4 regions of the Arthrobacter sp. 2MCAF15 genome follow, and region 1 is predicted to be linked to each of the others. Evidence: riboswitches for the same ligand, from Rfam matches in the RefSeq annotation. Region 1 holds a riboswitch; each other region holds the start of a gene.
The links. Region 1 has a riboswitch for thiamine pyrophosphate ahead of thiC (phosphomethylpyrimidine synthase ThiC). Riboswitches for the same ligand answer to the same signal wherever they lie in the genome.

Region 1 (4,034 bases):
ATGTCCCTCAGGGCTCGGGCTTAGCGAACCGCCACGCGGATCCGGTTGCGCCAGGGGTCCTCGAAGCGCAACTCGGCGCCGGTGTGGCGCGATTCGACGCCGGCGGCTTTGAGCCGCTCCGCCAAGGCTCCGACGTCGTCGCCGGACGGCACTTCGATCAACACTTCGCCCAGGCCCAGCGTGTCGCGCCGGGGGCCGGCACCGCGGCTGTTCCATACGTTCATGGCCATGTGATGGTGGTAGCCACCGGCCGAGACGAACAATGCCTGGCCGTGCCAGCCCGCGGTCTGCTCGAAGCCGAGCGTGCCGACATAGAACTCATGGGCCGACGCGACGTCGCCGACCTGCAGGTGGACATGCCCGACGCCGGCGGCGGCCTCGCGCTGACCGGTCACGGACGCCTCGGTCAGGTGCTGCTGCAGGTAGCGCTGCGGCGGCAGGGCGAGGCTGTCCATGACGACGCTCTTACCCTCCCAGGACCAGGCCTCCCGCGGCCGGTCCCAGTAAAGCTCGATGCCATTGCCTTCGGGGTCATTGAAGTAGAAGGCCTCACTGACGAGGTGGTCCGCGCTGCCAGTGAAGGACTGGGGCTCGTACTGGGCGGCGCTTGCAATGGTGGCTGCCAGGGAGTGCTGGTCCTCGAAGAGCAGGGCGGTGTGGAACAGCCCGGCTTCGCCGCGGGAAGGAAGGTTCAGCCCCGGCGCGGGGGCCAGATGGACCAGCGGTTTCTGCCGGCGGCCAAGGTAGAGCCCGCCGTCCTGTTCGGCCACGGTCTCCAGGCCGAGGGCGCGCTGGTAGTAATCGGTCATGAGCTTCATGTCGCCGACCTTGAGCATCACAGTGCCCATGGTGAGTTCGGCAGGGAGGAGGTCCTGGGTGCTGGCTTCTGCGGTCATTGAAACGCTCCGGTGTTCTAGGGCCACCGGCTCTCGGTGACCTCTCATAGAGTTAAATTACTTGAAGCTTCAATTTATTCCTAGCGGATGAGGTGGCCGCGCAACACAATATGCCTAAGTTGCCGCAGCGTCGCCGGATTTTTCCGCGGATCCTCGGCGGTGACCAGGACATCGGCGCTTGCGGCTTCGCCGATGGAGTCCGCGCCGAGCCAGGTCCTCGCGGACCAGCTGGCGGCGTCGAGGGCGGCAGCGGCGGGAAGGCCGGCTGCGTGCAGGGCTTGGATCTCGTCGACAATCCGGCCGTGGCTAATGACGCTGCCGGCGTCGGTCCCGGCATAGATGGCCAGCCCGGCCTCGTGGGCTTCGAGGACCCGCTCGGCGCGCCGCTCCCACAGCGAGCGCATATGGGCGGCATAGCGGGGAAACTTGGCCCCCGCCCGCGCCGCAATGTCCGGGAACGTGGCGATGTTGATCAGGGTGGGCACGATCGGGACGCCCTGTTCGAGGAAGCGCGGCAGGTGCCGCGGCAGCAGCCCGGTGGCGTGCTCGATGCAGTCGATCCCGGCGTCGAGCATGTCATCCAGGGTGTCTTCGGCGAAGCAGTGCGCGGTGACGCGGGCCCCTTCATCGTGGGCGGCCTGGATGGCGTCCTTGACCGTGCGGGCCGGAAAGCTGGCGGCGAGGTCGCCGGCGTCGCGGTCGATCCAGTCCCCCACCAGCTTGACCCAGCCATCGCCGGCACGGGCCTGCTTCCGCACGGCCTCGACGAGATCGCCGGGCTCGACCTCGACGGCCAGGCCGCGCAAGTAGCGCCGGGCCCTGGCGATGTGCCGGCCGGAGCGGATGATCCGGGGAAGGTCCTGGCGCTGCTGGAGCCAGCGGGTGTCGTGGACGGCGCCGGCATCGCGGACCAGCAGCGTCCCGGCGTCGCGGTCCACCAGGGCTTGGGATTCCGCGGTGGCCTCGGAGACGTCCCCGCCCGGGCCAAGGCCGATGTGGCAGTGTGCGTCCACAAGCCCGGGCATGACCCAGCCGTCCAGCACGCGGTCCGGCGCGCCGGCGGGACGGTCGAAGGCCAGCAGGCCGTCCACCGCCCAGAGCCCGCGGCGTTCCTGGTCCGCCGCGGTGAGGATGGGGCCGGTGAACTCGATGATGCTGGTCATGGCCTACAGCCTAATCCGCATGACGATCCGGCGGCCCAGCCCATCCAGGCCCAGCTGCGTTTCGTGGATCCGCAGGGCGGCCAATGCCGGCCCCGGCTCGGCGAGTTCCTCGAAGCCGCAGCTTGCGTAAAACGGGGCATTGAACGGAACGTCCGCGAAAGTGCACAGCGTCATCCATGCATAGCCCCGGCCCCGGGCCGCGTCGATGGCCGCGTGAACCAAGGACCGCCCAATCCCCCGCCTGGCAGAGTCGGGATGAACGGAGAGTTGTTCCAGGTGGGCGTGGCCGCCGACTTCGTCCACGCGGGCGAATCCCACAGGCGGGCTTCCGGCGACCAGTACGAAGAGCGGCTCAACCGGCGTCGCCATTTCCGGGGACGGGAGCGCCTGGTGCCCCAATGCCGCTTCAAGGAGGCGGTCGGCCGCGGCCTCGAGAACCGGCAGCGCCGCGAGGTCTTCCGGCGTCGCCGTCCTGGTGCGGGGCACGGCCCTGGGCAGAGTCACAATTCCACGCTAACACTGCCGTCTGACGCCCGTGCCGTCACACTCGGCAGGCTTCCGGGGGGCCTGTGGTAGCTTCGTCTACGACCACACGGGTGCCCTTGCAGGGGCTGAGATCGGGCTAGCGCAGCCTGCGACCGTTGAACCTGTCCGGGTAATGCCGGCGAAGGAAGTGAGTAATCCTTTGAGCACCACAGAAACACAGCACAGCCCTGCCCAAAACAAGTCAGCAGTCACTACCCAGTCGCTGAAGTCCCACTCGCTGGCCTTCACCGCGGACCCGGAGCATGGCATCCGCGTCCCGGTGACCGAGATCGCCCTGGAACCCTCCCCGGGCGGTGTCGCGAACGCTCCGTTCCGGGTCTACCGCACTGCCGGCCCGGGCAGCGATCCGGTCCGCGGGCTGGAGCCGTTCCGGGCGCCCTGGATCGAGGCGAGGGCGGACACCGAACCCTACGCTGGCCGGGAACGGGCGCTTCTCGATGACGGCAAGTCGGCGGTCCGCCGGGGTGCGGCGTCGGCCGAATGGCAGGGCGGGCGCCCCGTGCCGCGCCGCGCCGTCGAGGGCCGGACCGTCACGCAGATGCGCTATGCGCGCGACGGCGTCATCACCCATGAAATGCGGTTCGTCGCGCTGCGCGAGAACTGCGATGTGGAGCTGGTGCGCAGCGAGGTGGCCGCGGGCCGGGCGATCATTCCCAACAACGTCAACCACCCCGAATCGGAGCCGATGATCATCGGCAAGGCGTTCCTGGTGAAAATCAACGCCAACATCGGCAACTCCGCCGTGACCAGCTCCATCGCCGAGGAGGTCGACAAACTCCAGTGGGCCACGCAGTGGGGCGCGGACACGGTGATGGACCTCTCCACCGGAGATGACATCCACACCACGCGCGAGTGGATCATCCGCAACTCCCCCGTGCCCATCGGCACCGTCCCGATCTACCAGGCGCTGGAGAAGGTCAACGGTGAGGCCAACGCCCTGACCTGGGAGATCTTCCGGGACACCGTGATCGAACAGTGCGAGCAGGGCGTGGACTACATGACCATCCACGCCGGGGTGCTGCTGCGCTATGTGCCCCTGACAGCCAACCGGGTCACCGGCATCGTCTCCCGCGGCGGCTCCATCATGGCCGGCTGGTGCCTGGCGCACCACCAGGAGAACTTCCTGTACACCCACTTCGACGAGCTGTGCGAAATCTTCGCGAACTACGACGTCGCGTTCTCCCTGGGTGACGGGCTGCGGCCCGGCGCGACGGCGGATGCCAACGACGCGGCGCAGTTCGCCGAGCTGGACACACTGGCCGAGCTCACGCAGCGGGCCTGGGAGTTCGATGTGCAGGTCATGGTGGAGGGCCCCGGGCACGTGCCCTTCCACCTGGTCCGGGAAAACGTGGAACGCCAGCAGGAACTCTGCAAGGGCGCACCCTTCTATACGCTCGGGCCGCTGGTCACCGACATCGCGCCCGGTTAT
Region 2 (4,034 bases), on a different contig from region 1:
CCTGACGGTGACCCTGGCGCTTCTTGTAACCGGTCTTGTTCTTGAACTTCTGGATGACGATCTTCGGACCACGGAGGTCTTCGAGGATCTCAGCCGTAACCGTTACCTTGGCCAGGTCCGCAGCAGCAGACGTGACTTTGTCACCGTCCACCAGGAGCAGTGCGGGCAACTCAAAGGTGCTGCCGGCTCCACCGGGGACGCGGTTCAGGGTAACGAAGTCTCCAACGGAAACCTTCTCTTGGCGGCCGCCTGCGCGGACAATCGCGTACACCACTGGGGAACTCACTTCTCTCGACGTTTATTACTAGATTTGCGTGCGGAACCTGGGGCCAAATTGTTTGGACCGGCTCACGCTGTGCCTCAACGCCGGTGGATTCCCCGGGGGAACCCATGAGCTATCCCCGGAACAAATCCAGTTGAAATTCCAAACGGACAGTTCTCAGGGTCATAACCCAAGTGTTGGCGTAAGCACCGAAGATCTAGAATACGCTAATTTTGCCTTCGGCCGCAAATGAGGCTGGTTCCGGGGGCAGTCCGTGACAGGCGCCACAACGCCTAGACTCTGCGTTCTTGATGTTGTGTTGCCGCAACGACTTCCGGAACCGTGCCCCACCATCCTAGCGGCTGCACAGGCCAGCTCGCGTCAGGCGTGCAGCCGCGGCGCGTCGAAGAAGTCCACTTCGTAGCGTGAGGACTGCCGGAAGGCCAGGGCCATGGCTTCCCGCTCGCCCCCGGATGCCTGCCGGGCCGCCGTGTCCGTGTACGCGATGGCCTGCCGGGTGGCCGCGGCGAAGTCCTCATCGGCGTAGGTCCGCAGCCAGTCGGCGTAGGGATGCCCGGCGGGTGCGCCGCCGGCAAGGAACTCCCGGTGCAGCGTGGAGCCGACCTCGGCGTAGAGCCAGAAGCATGGGAGGGCCGCTGCCACGAGGACCCCGTAGCTGCCGGACACCGAGGCGGCCAACAGGTGATCGACGTAGGACTTCGTTACCGGGCCCAGGGTGGCCGCCGTGGGGCGGGTGCTGAGCCAGGTACGGTGCAGCTCGGACTCGACTTCCAGGCAGGTCTGCGCGGACCTCGCCCAGAACAGCTGCTCGGCCTCGGTGGGGGCGATCGCGGCGGCGCGGGCCAGGACCCGGGAGTAGCCGTTGAGGTAGATGGCGTCCTGGGCGAGGTAGTAGGCGAACTCGTGCTCGGGCAAGGTCCCGTCGGCCAGGCCGCGGATGAAGTCCAGGGCGTAGATGGCGTCAAGATCGGCGGTGGCCCCCGCGTGCAGGGCCGCGGCGAACTCGCCCTCCCCCGGAGCGTGGCCCGCGTCAGCGTCGCCCACATGAGCGTGGCCGACGTGGTGGAAGTGATGGACCGGGCCGTTGCCGGTGCCGACGTCCAGGACCGAGGCTTCGCGGAGTGCGCCCAGCAGCCACGGCTTGACCTCCCGCAGCGCCGCTTCCCAGTCCCCCACCCGGGCCTGCACGGTGGCCATGGCCGAGGACAGGGAGCAGCCTGTGCCGTGGCTGTTGCGCGTGGCGATCCGCGCCCCCGGCACCACCACCGTTTCGGTGCCGAGCAGGCCCCCGGTGTTGACCAGCGCATCCGGGCAGCCGGCGTCGTCGTGCGCGAGCCCGCCCTGGAGGTGTCCGCCCTTGACCAGGACGGTGGCGCCGGTCAGTGCGGCCAGCCGTTTGCCCTGCGCCAGGGCCTCGGCCCAGTCGGCCGCGACGGGTTCCTTGAGCAGGATGCCGAGTTCGGCGAGGTTCGGGGTGATGAGGTCCGCCAGCGGCAGGAGGGCCTGCAGGGCGGCCTCGGCCGATTCCTGCAGGAGCCGGTCACCGCTCGTGGCGACCATCACTGGGTCCAGGACGACGACGGCGGGGCGCACCTTCTCCAGCCAGGTGCGGACGGCGTCGATCACACCGGCGTCGCCGAGCATGCCGATCTTGACGGCGTCAATGTCGATGTCCTCGCTGATGGCGTCCAGCTGGGCCGTGAGGAACGCCGCCGGGGGTACGTGGACGGCGCGCACGCCCTGGGTGTTTTGGGCGGTCAGGGCCGTGATGGCGGCCATGCCGTAACCGCCATTCGCCGCGATGCTTTTTAGGTCGGCCTGGATCCCGGCCCCGCCGGACGGATCGGAGCCCGCAATCGCCAGCACGCGGGGAATGCGCGGCGGCGCGGACGGGCGGACCCCAGAGGGCAAGAAACCGCCGGGCAGAAAACTGCCCGGCTGAAGATCACTGGGCGGCAATTTGGACGGATTGGATTTCGCGGACAAGTCAGACATCCCTTCGCCGGTGCTAACCGGACAGGTTCAACGGGTCTGGATCTCAGCCGGCCCGATGCGCGGCACCCCGTGTCAGTGTTCCAGCCTAGCCGTTGCCACCGGGCTGCCCCGTTAACGCACGTGCGGGCCCGGGCCGAGCGGACGTATTGTTACGCCCGCTCGGCCCGGACCCGCAACCCAACCAGTCGAAGTGACCGGCCGGGGACGTGATCAGCCGCGGATGGCTACAGCTCCGAGGCCGGTACCCCGACGCCGAGGATGATCGGCTCGTTGCCGGCAGGGATGGACGCCCGCTGGGCCGCGGCGGGCGCCTTGGCCTCGTGAACCGACCCTGCCGCGGCCGGACGTGTGGCCTCGCGGTGTTCCACGGAGGTCTCGTTGGCTGCGCCCTGGGCGCGGCTGGCGCTGCGGTTGCGGCGTCCGCGGCGGCCACGAGTCGTCGTGTCCGCTGCCGGTGAAGCCGGGGCTTCCGCGGCGGGCAAGGCTGACGGCGCCTCGGGGGCCGCCGGTGCCTGGGCTGCATCCTGCCTGTCGGCCTGCTTGCCGGCGTCGGCCTCGCCCAGGTTGGCGAAGGCCTCGGTCAGCAGGTCCAGGGTCAAGGCCGGTGCCTGGGTGTCCTCGGCGTGCTCGACGAAGGGCAGGGCAACCTGCTCGCCGCCAAACGTCAGGACGGTCGCGGGACGTCCGGCTGCCTCGTCCGCGGCGGCGAGATGCGTCACGGCGTCGACGGCGGCCTGCCGGGCCCCGGCGTCGCTGGCCGCGGCTGCCTCCCCGTCGTGCAGGTGCGCGGCGTGCGCGGCGGCGGCAATGTTCGCCAGCGCGGCCCGGGTGGCTTCAGCCTTGGCGTGGCGTTCAGCCTCGGTGGGCTCGGCGTGGACGGCCGCGGGCGTGGACGGCGCGGACTCCGGGCCCTGGCCTCCCCTGCCGCGGCGGCGGCTCTTGCGCTCGGTGCGGGCAGCCGGCTGGGCCGCCTCGGTGCGCGGCACATAGTGCTCCGCGGCGACCGTGTTGGCGCGGCGGTGTTCCACGGGCTCGTCATGGGTGACGATGCCGCGGCCCGCGCACGCTTCGCACTGCTCACCGAAGACTTCCAGCAGGCCGGTGCCCATCCGCTTGCGGGTCATCTGCACGAGGCCCAGCGAGGTCACCTCAGCCACCTGGTGCTTGGTCCGGTCCCGGCCCAGGCACTCCACCATGCGGCGCAGCACGAGGTCGCGGTTGGATTCGAGCACCATGTCGATGAAGTCGATCACGATGATGCCGCCGATGTCGCGCAGGCGCAGCTGCCGGACGACTTCCTCGGCCGCTTCCAGGTTGTTCTTGGTGACGGTTTCCTCGAGGTTGCCGCCGGAGCCGGTGAACTTGCCGGTGTTGACGTCCACCACGGTCATGGCTTCGGTGCGGTCGATCACGAGGGACCCGCCAGAGGGCAGGAAGACCTTGCGGTCCAGGGCCTTGTGGATCTGCTCGTCGATGCGCCAGGCCGCAAAGATGTCCGTGTCCTTGGTCCACTTCTCGAGCCGGCCCACCAGGTCCGGAGCCACGTAGGTGACGTAGGCCTCGATGGTGTCCCAGGCTTCCTCGCCGGAGACGATCAGCTTGGAGAAGTCCTCGTTGAAGACGTCGCGGACCACCTTGATGGTCAGGTCAGGTTCGCCGTAGAGCAGCTCGGGGGCGAGGATCTTGGTGGACGTCGACTGGCTCTCGATGCCTTCCCACTGCGCGCGGAGCCGGTTGATGTCGTGGGTGAGCTCTT
Region 3 (4,034 bases), 390 kb from region 1:
GGCGCGGAATCCTGCCGGCCTTTTTTGCCAGCCTACCGGCGATGACAGCGTGTTTGAAGGCCTCCCCCATGAGCACGGGGTTCTGGGCCCGGGTCACGGCCGTTGCCAGCAGCACGGCGTCGCAGCCAAGTTCCATCGCCAGCGCCGCGTCCGAGGCCGTGCCGATTCCGGCATCCAGGACCACCGGCACGGACGCCCGCGAGACGATCAGCTCGATATTGTGCGGGTTCAGGATGCCCAGCCCGGTGCCGATCGGGGCGCCGAGCGGCATCACGGCCGTGGCGCCGAGGTTTTCCAGCCGGAGGGCAAGCACGGGGTCGTCGTTGGTGTAGGCGAAGACCTTGAATCCGCGGGCGACAAGCTGTTCGGTTGCGTCCACGAGTTCGACGGCGTCCGGCAGCAAGGTGTGCTCATCGGCAATGACTTCGAGTTTGACCCAGTCCGTTTCCAGGGCTTCGCGGGCCAGTTCGGCGGTGAGGATGGCGTCCTTGGCGGTGAAACAGCCAGCCGTGTTGGGCAGCACCCGGATCTGCTGGTCCTCGAGCAGCTGGAACAGCGAGCCCGTCTCCGCCGGCGAATAGCGGCGCATCGCCACCGTGGTCAGCTCAGTTCCGGAGGCAACAAGCGCCGCACCCAGCCCGTCCAGGCTCGGCGCGCCGCCGGTGCCCATGATGAGGCGGGACCCAAGCGCCACGCCGTCGATCACCAACGGATCGGCCACCGCCCCGCGCGCCTGCACGGCCGGTGTTCCTGCCAGTGTGGTCTCGTTCATGCTGGTCATCCTCCCTGGACTGCCGTGACAAGTTCGACGTCGTCGCCGTCGGCGAGCGCCGTGGCGTGCCACTGGCTGCGCGGCACCACTTCGGCGTTGCGGGCCACGGCGACACCGAGTTTCCGGCCGTCGGCGGCCTGGCCGTCGGGGCCGATGCTCCGGCCCGTGAGCTGGCTCACGAGCGTGCTGACGGAGGCGCCGTCGGCGACGCTTTGCTCCGTTCCGTTCAGTCTGATGTTCATGCTGCTTCCTTCTTGGGACTGTCCCCGAACGTGTCCGGGATGCGGGAAAAACGGTCGGGGCGGAAACCGGCCCAGCGCGGGTCCGGCGTCCCGTCCATGAGTTGGCGGCACACGGCGGCAGCCGCCGGGGTGAGCAGGACCCCGTGCCGGAAGAAACCTGTGGCGATGATGAGTCCGGGGACATCCCCGCCGCCCGGGCGGCCGACCCGGCCAAGCAGCGGGGCGTTGTCCGGCGTGCCGGGCCGCGCCCGCGCCGTGGCTTCCAGGAGCTCCAGTTCGGCGACGGCGGGCACCAGCTGCTGCGCGTCCCGCAGCAGCTGGTAGACGCCGCCGGCCGACACCGCCTGCGGATCCGACGGGCCGTCCTCGCGCTGGGTGGCACCAATCACCACGGTCCCGTCCTGGCGGGGCACGATGTACACCGGGACCCCGCGCACCATCCCGCGCACGGTGGCCGTGAGCAGCGGCTGCAGGTGCGCGGGCACGCGGAGCCGGAGGATGTCACCGTAGACGGGCCGCAGCGGCAGTGTGAGCCCGGCGGGCAATTCGCCAAGATCGGCGGCGCCGAGCCCGTTGGCGACCACGGTTTCCGCGGCGCGTACGTTACCGCCGCCATCGAGGCGGACCCCTGCAACGTTGCCGTCCTGCCACAGCAGCCCTGCAGCGCGCCGCCGGATGAAGCTGCCGCGGTCCTCCGCGGCCAGGACGCCGGCAATCCGGGCGATCAGCAGGCGGGGATCCACCTGGTGGTCGGCCGGGATGTCGAAGGCACACGAGATGCCGGGGCTCAGCAGGGGCTCCCGGCCCCGTGCCTCGCGCACTGTCAGCGGTTCCACGCTGAGGCCGCAGGCTTTCTGGACTTCCCTCAGGTCCGCGAGCGCGCGCCGGTCCGCCGCGTCCGCCCCGACGGCGAGCGTCGGCGTCGTCAAATACCCGGTACCCGCCCGGGAGTCCTGGCCAACGGGACCGGCGTCGAGCCCGGCCGCGAATCCGGGCCACAGCCGGGAAGACTCGAGCATCAGCTCCAGCAGCTGCTCCTCCTGGTAGTGCAGCTCGCTGACGGGGGCGAGCATGCCGGCCGCGGCCCAGCTCGCTCCGGTGCCGGGAGAATCATCGATCAGGACCACGGACCGGCCCGCGCGGCTGGCCTCGAAGGCGATGCCGTGGCCGATCACCCCGCCGCCGATCACGGCAACGTCTGCGGTGATGTCCCCTGCGGTGATTCCGTGAGTGGATGCGTCTCCGGTGTAACAATCCCGGGCGGTGGCGTCATCTGCGGCCACGGCTTCACGCGCGGTTTGTGTGCCTACTTGTGTGCCCACTTGTGTGCCCATGAAAAATTCCTTCCCTACGCCGGTACTAGCCGGATCAGGTCAAGCGGTCGGCTCTGACGCCCTCTCAGCCGGGCAGCGGCTCCATGGCTGCTGCGGGCTCCCGCGGTATGCGCCCAGTTTAGAGGAACTAGGCTGGTCCCATGAGCCAGGACCACCTCCACACCACCGCCCGCCTCTACTTGTGCACCGACGCCCGCAGGGACCGCGGCGACTTCGAGGACTTCGTGGACGCCGCCTTCGCCGGCGGAGTGGACATCATCCAGCTGCGCGACAAGTCGCTCGAGGCGGCCGAGGAACTGGAACTCCTGGAGGTCCTGCACGCCGCGGCGCAGCGCCACGGACGGCTGTGGGCCGTCAACGACCGGGCGGACATCGCCTCCCTGTCCGGGGCCCCGGTGTTCCATATCGGCCAGAAGGACATTTCGCTGGACGCAGCCCGCGGCTTCCTGGGCAAAGACGCCGTGATCGGCCTGTCCACCCACACCCCGGAACAGGTGGACGCCGCTGTTGCTGCTTCTCCCAGCCGCAAGGGACTGGACTACTTCTGTGTGGGGCCCGTGTGGGCGACTCCCACCAAGCCGGGGCGCGCCGCCGTCGGCCTCGACCTGGTCCGTTACGCCGCCCAGGCAACCGGCCAGGCGGACGCCGAGGGCGCCGGAAACCCCGACGGCCGGACGGAAAGCCTGTTGCCGTGGTTTGCGATCGGCGGGATCGACCTCGGCAACGTGGAGCAGGTAGTCGACGCCGGCGCCCGGCGGATCGTGGTGGTCCGGGCCATCACCGACGCCGACGATCCGGCCCACGCCGCCGGTGCACTGCTGGCGGCACTGGACGCCGCTGATTCCTGAACGCCGACTCCTGAACGCTGGTTCCTGAACAGGTTCCCCCGCCCTGAACCTGGCCGGCGCCCTGGGCCGTCCCTGGCAGTGAACCCTCGGCCCGGTGAAACCCCCGCCCGGAACCTAGCCGGGGAGCCCCAGTCCTGCCATCCTTCGCGCGTGGTTCGCTGCGAGCTCGGCCGTCAGACCCACCACCAGTGCCCTGGCATCCGCGTCGCCCAGTCCCGACAGCCCGCCCAGGAATGCGTGCTCAAGGCTCACCCGCTGGGCATGGGTCAGGACCTCGCCCAGCAGGCGCCGGGCCCACAGCGCCAGGCGTGACGCCAGCCGGGGGTCATCGGCCAGGGCCGCCTTGAGGCGCTCCTGCAGCACACCCGTGGACTCGCCGGTGGAGCGGACCTGTGCGATCAGCTCCCGGGTCCCGGCGTCGACGTACACGCCGACGGCGCTGTAAAAGTCCGCGGAGACCGTGTCGATCACGTAGGCCTTCATGAGCGCCTCGTACCAGTCCGCCGGGCGTGTGCGCTCATGGAAGAGGTCCACCGAGGGCTGGAACGGCAGCATGGCAGCCTCCGTGTCCAGGCCCATATCCTCGAGCCGTGCCCGGATGAGTTCGTAGTGCTGGAACTCGGCCACCGCCATCCTGCCCAGCACGGCACGGTCACGCAGTGTGGGCGAATATCCGGCACTGGAAGAGAGCCGTTCGAAGGCGGAAAGCTCGCCGTACGCCATCACTCCCAGCAGATCCGCCAGGAAGCTGTTGTAGAGGGCAGGATCCTCCGGAGTTGCGCTCATGATCCAAGACTAATGGCGGAAATCGGGCTACCCTGATTTTCGTGTCCCATCA
Region 4 (4,034 bases), on a different contig from region 1:
CGCCGCTGAGCGCAGGCGCGGCCGAGACCGTCCCCGCAACGGGCCGCAGGAGACCGGCGAGCGTCAGCGCCAGGGTGGACTTCCCCGAGCCGTTCGGCCCCGTGATGGTCAGGGCCTCCCCGGCACGGACCTGGGCACATACCCCGGACTGGACCGGACGCGGCGCAATCGTGCGGAAGCGCTCGCGCAGCCCGGCCCGCCGCGGCCGCTCGCGGGACACCGCGAGGCCTTCCGCCTCCAGCAGGAGCTGACCTGTGCCGGGCGCCTGCCGTCGCGCCCGCGTTGCCGGCACGTGGCCCGGGACCCACACGCCGGCACCGATGAGCATGTCCCGCGCCTGGGCCAGGACCCGGTCCGGCGGCCCGTCGATCAGGACCGCGGAGTCCGTGGCGGAGCCGGGCTGGAGCACCACGATCCGGTCAACCAGGTCCTTCCAGACTGCCACCCGGTGCTCCACGACCACCAGGGTGGCGCCGGTCTTGTCCAGGCAGCGGCCCACGGCGTCGCGGACCTCCAGGACGCCCGCGGGGTCCAGGTTGGCCGTCGGCTCGTCAAGCAGCAGCAGCCCTGGCCGCATCGCGAGGATCCCGGCTAGCGCCAACCRCTGCTTTTGTCCGCCGGAGAGCGCCGACGTGGGATGGTCCAGCGGCAGCCTGCCCAGGCCGACGTCCTCGAGCGCCTCGCCCACCCGCGGCCAGATCTCCTCCGCCGGGACGGCGAGGTTCTCAGCCCCGAAGGCGACGTCGTCGCCGAGGCGGGACAGCACCACCTGCGTTTCCGGGTCCTGCTGCACCAGCCCGGCGCGGCCGCGCTGCGCCCGCGGCGGGGCCCCGTCGATCAGCAGGCTTCCCGTCTCGTCGGAATCTTCGGCGTCGCCGGAGTCGCCGGAAGGCCCGGCTGCGCCGTCCCCCAGCACGCCGGCCAGGGCGTGGAGCAGCGTCGATTTGCCGGCGCCGGAGGGGCCCAGCAGGAGCACGCGCTCCCCCGGCCGGATGTCCAGGTCAAGGCCGCTGACCGCGGGCCGGGGCCTTCCGGCGTGCCGCCAGCCCCAGCCGCGGGCCGTGACGGCGGCCGGCCTGACTTCCGGTGAAGGTCTCATGAGTCGTCTGCAGGTTTCAGATGTAGGTTCAGCAGTCGGCTCAGGAGAAAACGGGCTCCGTGGCGGCCTTGCGGGAGGCAAAGGAGCCCAGCACGCCTGTCTTGGCCAGGCCTCGGGTGGCGAGCCAGGACAGTCCGCCGGCAATCACAGCACCGGAGATGGTGGTGAAGACGATGTAGGCGAGCTTGTCGCCGGCTTCGTAGGCGATGTTCCAGCCCCACGGCAGGAAGGAATCGTTCAGGCCGCAGAAGAGGCCCGCACCCGCCCCGGCCAGCAGCGATACAGGCAGGTTGAACTTCGTGTAGAGGAAGGCCGCGAAGACCAGCTCCGCGCCAAGGCCCTGCAGCACACCGGAGATCAGCACCGTGGTGCCGTACTGGGAACCCATGATGAGCTCGCCCGTGGCCGCCACGCTCTCGCAGAAGAGCGCCGCACCCGGCTTGCGGATGATGAGCATGCCCAATACGGCCGGAATCATCCAGCCGCCGGCGTAGAGTCCGCTGAGCGGCGGGTAGATGGCGTTGACCGGGGTTGAAATCAGGTTCGCACCCTGGGACCAGGCCCAGAAGATGACGCCGCCGGCAACGGCGATCAAGGCGGCCACCACAATGTCCACCACACGCCAGGTGTAGTTGCGGCGGGCGGCTGGGCGGCTGGTGGAACCATGCTGTGCTGAAATATCTGTCATGTCGTCCTCCTGAGGAACAGGAGGGGAGGATGCTCCGGCCGGGTTCGGCTTCCGCCGCCCTCCGCGCATCCTGAGATCTCGACTCCCTTGCGCCGGTACTAACCGGATCAGGTTCGAGGGTCTGCGGCTGTCCGCACTCTCAGCGCCCACCAGCGGTTTTCCCCGGATTTTTCCGGCGATGCCCGACGGCGGCGCTCCCCTGTCGTAAATTATTCTGCCCTTGTGGGCTGGCTCAGTTTACACCCGGACGGCCGGGTTTTCAGTGGCGTGCCGTCACAATCCGGGGCCGGGCAAAGCCGGTCACCGCGGCCGGGAATTGCCGCTTGGTAGAGTCGACGTGTCGGACACCCGGACCCGCCTGCGGGCGGCCTAGTCACGCACCGGAAAGCTGGACTATTTTGACGCTCACACCAGATCCCTCCGGGGAATACGACCCCGATTCGAGCGAGCCGCAGCCGCAGGGATCCCTCGCGGCGCTCATCGGCCGCGTGCTGGCCGAGATGGAGGCCCTCCAGTTCGCCTCGTTCAGCAAGGACGATGCCCTGGACCTAGGACTCCTCCTCGTCGAGCTGGGCAGGCAACGCTCGCTGCCCATCGCCGTCGACATCACCAAAGGCGAGCAGGTGCTCTTCCACGCCGCGCTGGACGGCGCCACGCCGGATAACGAACGCTGGATCAACGCCAAGAAGCGCACGGCCATGCGGTACGAGGTCCCGTCCCTGCTGGTGGGCCTCCGCGCCCGCGCTGCCGGCGGCAGGATCGAGGACAACGCCTGGTTCGACCAGATGGAGTTCGCCGCGCACGGCGGAGCGTTTCCCATTTACGTCCGCGGCACGGGCGCCGTCGCGGTCGTCACCGTCTCCGGCCTGCCCCAGAAGGCGGACCACGATCTTGTTGTCGAGGCCCTGCGGAACGTCCTCACACCGGAACGCTAGGCTGGGGGTAGCCCCTGTTCCCGCCCCAAGGAGACCGAAGAATGACCATCCTCATCAAGCTGCTCGGCACCGGCGTCAGCCTCGCGGCCGGCTTTGCCGGCACCAAGCTGGTGGACACCATCTGGGAAAAGTCCACGGGCAACAAGCCGCCCAAGGGCCACGACGACGACGTCCCCACCACGCTGCGCACGGCATTGACGTTCGCCCTGATCTCCGCATCGGTCAGCGCCATCATCCAGGTGCTCGCCAACCGCGGCACGCAGCGGGCGATCACCCGCTTCTCCAAAACCCAGGACATCGTCTAGCCGGCCCTGGCTGGACGGACCTGGCTGGGCGGACATCGTCGCGACGGACCTGGCTGGCCCGCCTCCGGATTGGACGCTACGGATTAGGCGCTTCGGTTAGCCGTTTCGGTTAGCCGGCGTCGACGTCGTCCGCTCCGTGCTTGGCGGCCGCCTGCTGAACCACTGCCTCGAGCTCGTCGGAGGTCAGCAGCTCCGGGTGCAGGTGCTTGGTCCGGTAACCGGCCCGGCCCACCATGTGGGCCGATACGGGGACGGTCAGCAGCTGGAAGAGCCACGCCACCACCAGCACGGGCCACACCCACCAGGTGCGCATCTGCAGGCCAAGGGCCGCCAGCAGCAGGAACAGTCCCAGGACCTGCGGTTTGGTGGCGGCATGCATCCTGCTCATGAGGTCCGGGAAGCGCAACAGCCCGACTGCGGCGCCGAGGGACATGAGGGCGCCGGTCACCATGAACACGGCCGAGACGGAGTCGATCACTGTGTCAGGATTCACGGACGCTCTCCCTCCGGTCGGCCACGAACCGGGCGAAGGTGACCGAGCCGACGAAGCCGATCAGGGAGATCGCCACGAGCAGCATCAGGTTGTTCAGGTGCCGGTTGGCGGCCATGTCGATGCACAGGGCCGCGCCGAAGATGGCCAGCAGCACGTCGGCGGCGAGGACACGGTCCAGCAGTGAGGGGCCCCGCGCGATCCGGATGATCGCCCCCAGTGCGGCGAGGGAAAGTACGACGGCGGTCACCGTCAGGACGATCTGCATCATGCGGTGACCTCCTGGGTAAGGGCGGAGAGTTCGTCTTTGGAGCCCATGATCCTGATCAGCCCGGCCTCGGTGTCCCGGACCTCCTTGCGCAGCTTGGCCGCGTCCTGGGCGTTGCGGACGTTGATGCCGTGGATGTAGAGCGTGGACGTGGACCTGTCCACCTCCACCACAAGGGATCCCGGAATCAGGGAGATCACGTGCCCGGTGGCCGTGACCAGGAGGTCGGAATGGCTCCGCAGCGGCACG

Region 2: linked by a shared signal. The riboswitch ahead of AB4089_RS07985 (bifunctional hydroxymethylpyrimidine kinase/phosphomethylpyrimidine kinase) and the one ahead of thiC (phosphomethylpyrimidine synthase ThiC) in region 1 are both predicted to bind thiamine pyrophosphate.
Region 3: linked by a shared signal. The riboswitch ahead of thiO (glycine oxidase ThiO) and the one ahead of thiC (phosphomethylpyrimidine synthase ThiC) in region 1 are both predicted to bind thiamine pyrophosphate.
Region 4: linked by a shared signal. The riboswitch ahead of AB4089_RS12065 (ECF transporter S component) and the one ahead of thiC (phosphomethylpyrimidine synthase ThiC) in region 1 are both predicted to bind thiamine pyrophosphate.

Annotation. Positions count from the first base shown of each region.
Region 1 covers NZ_JBFRGZ010000001.1:457,216-461,249, reverse strand. The annotation lists gene AB4089_RS01990 (VOC family protein) at 21-896, opposite strand; gene AB4089_RS01985 (amidohydrolase family protein) at 977-2,059, opposite strand; gene AB4089_RS01980 (GNAT family N-acetyltransferase) at 2,063-2,563, opposite strand; TPP riboswitch at 2,642-2,749, shown strand; gene thiC (phosphomethylpyrimidine synthase ThiC) at 2,745-4,034, shown strand, end outside.
Region 2 covers NZ_JBFRGZ010000005.1:73,643-77,676, reverse strand. The annotation lists gene rplU (50S ribosomal protein L21) at 1-274, opposite strand, end outside; gene AB4089_RS07985 (bifunctional hydroxymethylpyrimidine kinase/phosphomethylpyrimidine kinase) at 644-2,278, opposite strand; TPP riboswitch at 2,261-2,358, opposite strand; gene AB4089_RS07980 (Rne/Rng family ribonuclease) at 2,503-4,034, opposite strand, start outside.
Region 3 covers NZ_JBFRGZ010000001.1:65,404-69,437, reverse strand. The annotation lists gene AB4089_RS00320 (thiazole synthase) at 1-772, opposite strand, end outside; gene thiS (sulfur carrier protein ThiS) at 778-1,014, opposite strand; gene thiO (glycine oxidase ThiO) at 1,011-2,348, opposite strand; TPP riboswitch at 2,342-2,462, opposite strand; gene AB4089_RS00305 (thiamine phosphate synthase) at 2,489-3,196, shown strand; gene AB4089_RS00300 (ferritin-like fold-containing protein) at 3,311-3,982, opposite strand; gene AB4089_RS00295 (RNB domain-containing ribonuclease) at 4,024-4,034, shown strand, end outside.
Region 4 covers NZ_JBFRGZ010000009.1:16,981-21,014, reverse strand. The annotation lists gene AB4089_RS12070 (ABC transporter ATP-binding protein) at 1-1,099, opposite strand, end outside; gene AB4089_RS12065 (ECF transporter S component) at 1,140-1,787, opposite strand; TPP riboswitch at 1,854-1,998, opposite strand; gene AB4089_RS12060 (heme-degrading domain-containing protein) at 2,186-2,722, shown strand; gene AB4089_RS12055 (DUF4235 domain-containing protein) at 2,764-3,027, shown strand; gene mnhG (monovalent cation/H(+) antiporter subunit G) at 3,137-3,520, opposite strand; gene AB4089_RS12045 (monovalent cation/H+ antiporter complex subunit F) at 3,510-3,788, opposite strand; gene AB4089_RS12040 (Na+/H+ antiporter subunit E) at 3,785-4,034, opposite strand, start outside.